Regions from separate parts of the Paenibacillus sp. Marseille-P2973 genome, predicted to be linked through region 1. Evidence: a T-box and tRNA genes for the amino acid it is inferred to sense, from the RefSeq annotation. Region 1 holds a T-box; the other holds one or more tRNA genes.
The links. The T-box of region 1 lies ahead of KB559_RS17230 (valine--tRNA ligase). A T-box ahead of a tRNA ligase gene usually reads a tRNA of that ligase, here a tRNA-Val.
Positions count from the first base shown of each region.

Region 2: it encodes a tRNA-Val, which carries the amino acid that the T-box ahead of KB559_RS17230 (valine--tRNA ligase) is inferred to sense. The anticodon was not compared.

Region 1 covers NZ_JAGQEH010000009.1:25,941-29,358, reverse strand. Annotated here, with positions in the region: gene KB559_RS17235 (LysM peptidoglycan-binding domain-containing protein) at 1-880, shown strand, start outside; T-box leader at 1,054-1,319, shown strand; gene KB559_RS17230 (valine--tRNA ligase) at 1,639-3,418, shown strand, end outside.
Region 2 covers NZ_JAGQEH010000001.1:217,789-221,206, forward strand. Annotated here, with positions in the region: gene KB559_RS01050 (hypothetical protein) at 299-511, shown strand; gene KB559_RS01055 (hypothetical protein) at 793-1,158, shown strand; tRNA gene KB559_RS01060 (tRNA-Val) at 1,354-1,426, opposite strand; gene KB559_RS01065 (polysaccharide deacetylase family protein) at 1,601-2,371, shown strand; gene KB559_RS01070 (YidH family protein) at 2,501-2,866, shown strand; gene KB559_RS01075 (hypothetical protein) at 2,980-3,186, shown strand; gene KB559_RS01080 (glucose 1-dehydrogenase) at 3,235-3,418, opposite strand, start outside.

The sequences.
Region 1 (3,418 bases):
GCGTGAAGCGGGATTGGATTCAGCGACGCGCAGCTATACCGAGAATTTCCGGATGTGGGAGCAGGAATCTCTGCCTGAATTGAACGATACGGACGAGCAGCAAAACATACTTACATGGAATGACCACGCTTCGCCGCTCTATGCCCAGTCCGTTGTGGAGGACAAGGAGGCGGAAGCAGAGGCTCCGGAAGAATTGGCTGCGCGTGATCCTCAATTAGAGGAAGAGTACGCAGCAGAGAGCCCGGATCAAGAGCGTTCTTTCCAATCCGAGCAGCAGCAAGTTTGGTTTAAGGAGGCGGCCCGTCCGTCCGTGACGGTGACCGAGATCGATTTGGATGAACCTTCTGGCGAATATGCTTCCGCTGAAAGGGAAGAGGGAGCTTTACCTGTTTCGCAAGAGCTTTCGTTTGAAGAGGCTGTCCCGGTTACCGCCGATTTCGAAACGGAGGACGATGCCTTTTCCGCGGAATCCGCGCAGGATGCCGAAATTCGGCCGGAACCGGAGGATAAGAAAGAACTGAAAATTGCCCTCGGGAGCAAAAAGAACGGCGATGTTGCCCAGGAGAGCAGTTACGGAATCAGCAAGCTGCTATCCTCGTATCGGCCGGACTCCGAATCCGGTCAGAGTTTGCAAGAGACGGAAGAAGCATTGCCGGCGGTAGAACAAAACGACGCAGAGGAAGTACGCTGGAAGAGCTTGTTCATACGCAATGCCGAAGAGCAGACTCCTTTCCGTAAAGTCAGGCTTGTAATTGTCCAACGTGAAGAGACATTGGACGCAATCGCGGAGCGTTATCAGCTTAGTTCGCGAGAACTGCAGCTTTACAACAGACTGTCCGAACAACATTTGTCTGAGGGACAGGTGCTGTACATCCCTTGATTAATAGGCCTCCATCTTAAAAGCTGCACACTATGTGCGGCTTTTTTCATGTATTCATTTATGCTTAAGTTTGTCCTCTCTTGGTGGACTGTTGTCCATTTTTGCCCCTTTTGTTGACTCGTGAAGGTATTCAAGCTATTATGATAAAGATAAACTCTAAGCAAAATCTAATTGTAAAGACTTGGAATGGGAATAGTAGGCAGTAAACCCTTCAGAGAGCGGAATTGGAAGTGCTGGGAAGTTCCGTAGGATGCAGCTGACCGAAGTCGCCCGGGAGTCGCCCGTTTGATCCGTAAACTGTTTATGCTAGAACGGGCCGGCAGCAGCCGTTATCTGTATGAGTGTCGCAAGCTGGATTCCGGTTTTATTTGAATTCCGGGATTGGTGTAGCCTGCGAAACAAAGGTGGTACCGCGAAAGTAAAGCCTTTCGTCCTTTGAGGCGAGGGGCTTTTTGTGTTTTCTAGCTTTAAAAGGTAGTTCAAATAATCATCTTTCCATGACGAAGCAGATCATGAAGCCGATTCGACGTCGAATCTTGAATTCAGCCGGGCCTTCCGTTGCTCACGTACCTTATGAGCAAATGCTTACGAAGTCGTTTTCTACGAAAACGTTTAGCTCCGCTACTCAGTCCCTAGCTTCATCCGACCTAAAGCGTTTTGTAAAAAACGCACTTCGGAAGCATACGCTTTGGTCCTGAAAACCTGACTTTTTGAACGAATATTTTAAGTCAATTATTTGTAATGGAGGTTTGGTACAAATGACAGAAAACCATGGACAATCCCTGTCGGCGGAAATGCCGACTACGTACGATCCGAAAGCGGCGGAACAAAAATGGTACCGCTATTGGATGGAAGGCGGCTTTTTCAAAGCTGGACAAAGACCGGAAGCCGAGCCTTTCACAATCGTAATCCCGCCGCCTAACGTAACCGGTATGCTGCATATCGGACACGCGCTGGACTGCACCCTTCAGGATATATTGATCCGCACCAAGCGGATGCAAGGTTATGATGCGCTCTGGCTGCCGGGGTCCGACCATGCCGGGATCGCGACTCAAACCAAAGTCGAGCAGAATCTTCGCGCAGAAGGGCAAACACGCTACGACCTTGGACGTGAGAAGTTTCTGGAGAAGGTATGGGAATGGAAAGATAAATATGCGGCCTCCATTCATGAGCAATGGGCAAAAATGGGCTTCTCTCTCGATTATTCACGGGAACGTTTTACGTTGGACGAAGGTCTGTCGTTGGCCGTCCGTGAAGTATTCGTTAAGCTCTTTGATAAGGGCTTGATTTACCGCGGCAAATACATTATCAACTGGGACCCGGTAGCCCGGACGGCCCTTTCCGATATTGAGGTAGAATACAAAGAAGTTAATGGTCATTTGTATCATTTGCAATATCCGCTTAAAGACGGCAGCGGGTTTATTACTGTCGCAACGACGCGGCCTGAGACGATGCTTGGAGATACCGCCGTGGCGGTGCATCCGAAGGATGAGCGCTACAAGAATCTGATCGGAAAAATGCTTGTTCTGCCGATTACCGGCCGTGAAATTCCGATCATTGCGGACGATTATGTGGATAAGGAATTCGGCAGCGGCGCGGTTAAGATTACTCCGGCTCACGATCCGAACGACTTTGAAGTGGGTCTTCGCCATAATCTGCCGCAAATTACCGTCATGGACGAAAGCGGAACGATGAATAACGAAGCGGGCCAATACCAAGGATTGGACCGCAGCGAATGCCGCAAACAAATCGTTAAGGATTTGCAGGACCAGGGCGTTCTGATCAAAATCGAAGATCATGTTCACCAAGTTGGACACAGCGAACGGACGGGAGCGGTCATTGAGCCGTATCTGTCGACGCAATGGTTCGTAAAAATGAAGCCGTTGGCGGAAGCTGCGATCGCCGCCCAGAAATCCGGAGAAGGCGTCCAGTTCGTACCGGACCGGTTCGAAAAGACGTATCTTCACTGGATCGAAAATGTCCGCGATTGGTGCATTTCCCGCCAATTATGGTGGGGACACCGTATTCCGGCCTGGTATTGTGAAGCGACCGGTGAAATGGTTGTCGCACGGGATGAAGCGGAAGCCCGGGCCAAGCTCGGACGGGATGATCTGGTGCAGGACGAAGATGTCCTCGATACCTGGTTCAGCTCGGCTTTGTGGCCTTTCTCGACTTTAGGCTGGCCTAATGAGAACAGCGAGGACTACAAACGCTTCTTCCCTACGAGCGTGCTCGTTACCGGATACGATATTATTCCGTTCTGGGTATCGCGCATGATCTTTACCGGTTTGGAATTTACGAAGTCCGTTCCGTTCAAAAACGCGCTGATCCATGGATTGGTTCGTGACAGCGAAGGGCGTAAAATGTCCAAATCGCTTGGCAACGGGGTTGACCCGCTGGAAGTCATCGAGAAGTATGGGGCAGATGCGATGCGTTACATGCTCTCGACAAGCAGCACGCCGGGGCAGGATCTTCGTTTCCATTGGGAACGGGTGGAACAGGCTCGTAACTTTGCCAATAAAATCTGGAATGCATCCC
Region 2 (3,418 bases), on a different contig from region 1:
TCGCAAGAGAATCCAATGATTCTCTCATCAGAGATACGTTCCAACAAGCAGCGGCCGACGAACAAAATCATGCGGTTTGGTTTTTGTATTTTATGAATCATTAGTAGTTTGCAGGAAAACCCTTGAGGCATTTAGGCTTCAGGTTTTTTTAGTACAAATAAACCGCATTATTTAAGCTTTATTGATTCATTATCTTCATTTGTGTTTAAATCATTAGTTGCTGGACTGGCTGACTCAGTTTGTCGTTGGGGATTGATTACAGTTCCAGACGAGTAATTATTAATTAAGGAGATTCTCAATGAGTAAGGAAGACAAAGTATTTTATCTTGGGATTGGGCTTGTTATCTTAAGTTTTATTCTGACGTTACTCTTCGGAAAAGAATCAATCCCTATCTTCTTATTTTCAGCACTTTCACTTTTTGTACTTGGTTATGGCTATTATTTTAAGTCGAAAGCAGATAAAAAACGAACTGAACTTCAAGCTGAAGCAGAGCTAAACGAAAAGGAGTAACGGTAACTAACACTGACCCTATTCGTATCATATTTCGTATCAATGCACCCGCCTGCATCACTAAAATAGCGGTGTATTCTTCGCATAAAAAAACCTTGAAGCCGAACGCCTCAAGGCTTTTTAGTATGATCTGAAGTAGGCTAACCCCCTGATGTCCCCATCCTATTAAAAGGAACATTCCATAGGACTAGTATTAATGTAGTACAATTTAAAATGATAAAGAAAATAAGATTCATTGGAGAATAAAACATATATAATAATTCAGAAACGAAGGTGGAAATATGGAGGATCTCTCTAGTTTAGATAAATTGGAGTCCATAAAATCTTTAGAATCGACTATCAGAAAACTCGAAAATGCTTTTTCCCAGATGGCTCAAAAAGGCGCAAACACAACACTAGTAGAGAAACGTCTGAAAGCTGTTACCATTGGCTTGGCTATGCTTGAGCAAGTTTGGAATCAAAAGCCTCATGATTACACCCAACACGATTTAGTAGAAGCTCGGAATGTTCTTATTGGTTTAACCCCATCCGTGGAAACTAGTTATGCTAAATCAAAAGAAGGCAGTCCACAAAGAACGCTTTTAGAACGGAGACTTAAAGCGTTAGGTTTAGTTGTTCAAGCGATTAACGATGCTTCTATAAAGTAGATTAGTTTGTATATACATCCGTCTACCGAAATCACCGAGAGTTGACCTTTTATGAACTTTGAGGACAGTATTATCGGAGATACAATCATCAACTCCTCACCTTCTTTCTAGGTAAATAAAAAGAATGCCCATAAGGCACTCCGTAAAAAAGATAAAATAACAAAGAACCCTTACGCCGTAAGGGTTCTTTAAGTATGATCTGTAGTGGGCTCGAACCACTGACCCCCACCCTGTCAAGATGGTGCTCTCCCAGCTGAGCTAACAGATCAGATATATAGTGAAGACAAAATTTATCTTATCAGGGCGGAGTGCGGATGTCAAACCTTTTTTGCCGCAACCTTGGATAAAATCACCCCCGTGAAGCAAAATAAAGGAACCTTGAGGATGGCCGCATCCAGCTGTGTTGGATGACAACATGTTCTGTAATGGAGGAAATGTATTAATGTTTAAAAAACGAACTGTGCTCGCCCTTGTTATTGCCTTGTCCGCAGTTTCGTCTCCGCTGCAGGCTAAAGCTGCTTCCTACCCCGCTGCCCAGATGAAAGACCGCAGTTATTATGAGGAGCGGGGCGACATTGTCTGGGAGGTACCGACCGAAGAGAAATATATGGCACTGACTTTTGACGACGGTCCCGATCCCCAACAAACTTTAAAAATCATGGAAGTCCTGAAGCAATACGACGCTAAAGCGACCTTTTTCCTGGTTGGCGACCGGGTGGAGCGTTACCCCGAAGTTGTCCGTCAGGAGCTGCAGGAAGGGCACGAAATCGCCAATCATTCCTTCCGCCATCCCTCCTTTCAGGGCCTGCCCGGCAATTCTATGGAAAATGAGTTAGTTAAGACCCAGGACGCCATTTACAAGGCAACGGGACAAAAGCCAGTGCTCTTCCGGCCGCCAGGAGGCTTCTATAATGAGAAGATCATTCAGCTTTCGAAGGACCATCATTTACAGATGATATTGTGGTCTTGGCACCAGGACACTAAAGATTGGAGAGCTCCGGGCGTCGGGCGGATCGCAAACAAGGTGCTGAATAATGCAAGGAACGGTGATATTGTCCTGATGCATGATTTTGTCTATAACAGCAATCAAACCGCGGAAGCGTTAAAAATCATTCTCCCCGAGCTAAAAAAACGCGGATACTCGTTCGTTACGATCTCGGAATTGCTTTCTCACAAGGTTGCGCCGAAGAACCATATCAAGGTCAGCCATTAATGCCTTAACGGGCTCACATGATATTCATTGATGGAGAAGGCGCCCCCTTCTCCATTTCCATGCCAACCGTTCATAAGGAGAACATGACGGAGAATATGGTTAATGTATAGGTGACAAAGGAGGGATAGCATGGAGGAACAATCTTCTGCCGAAAATCGCTATGTTCAGCAGCACTTGGCGAATGAACGGACCTTCCTCGCTTGGATCCGTACGAGCATCTCCATCATCGGCATAGGTTTTCTGGCCGCCGGGCTCGTTTTCAACTCTACCTATAGCGGAATCGCCAGACTGTTCTCCATTATAACGGGCATGGGTTCCCTTATATTCGGAATCTCAATTATTATTGCGGCGACCTTGGAATATCGGCTCAAACGGGGGCAAATCAACAGGAATATCTTCCGGTCTTCCTATATTATCGTAAGCCTCATGCTTATTTTGATGCTGATAATTTTCGGCCTTCTTTTTTTTCTGATGTATTTTCTGCTGTTTGCGTAAACGTACGTACCTCATTGATTCAAGGCTCTATCAGGAGGTTATCGGTTTACATAGAAACTGAAGACAAAGCGCACACTCTAAGAATAGGATTTTACGGAAAGGAAGAGATTGCTATGAGTAAGCAAAAAGAAGAATTTGAAGGTCTGGGTTACGGTCCGGGCGTGGACCCGATCCCTACCCCGGACAATGATTCCGTGTCAGCCACGGGCAAGCTGGAAGAGGTGGTCGATGCCTTGTTAAATAATTCGAAGGAAGATCAGCAAGACAAAAATCAACGTCAGGAACAAGCGGATGTATCAAACCGGACAGCGGATAAATGAAAAATAGAGCCCGGCGCAAATCCTGCGCCGGGCTTCTGTCATATTTATTTAGTGTGCAGTCCAACCGCCGTCCGCCGTAAGCACGGCTCCGTTTATGAAGCTGGCCTCATCGGATGCCAGGAACAGTGCGGCATAGGCGATTTCTTCCGCTTCGCCCATAGGAGCGGTTCCGGCCCGACCGATAGCTTCCATGCCAAGCTGATTCGGCGCGGTAATCGTTCCGCTGATGGCC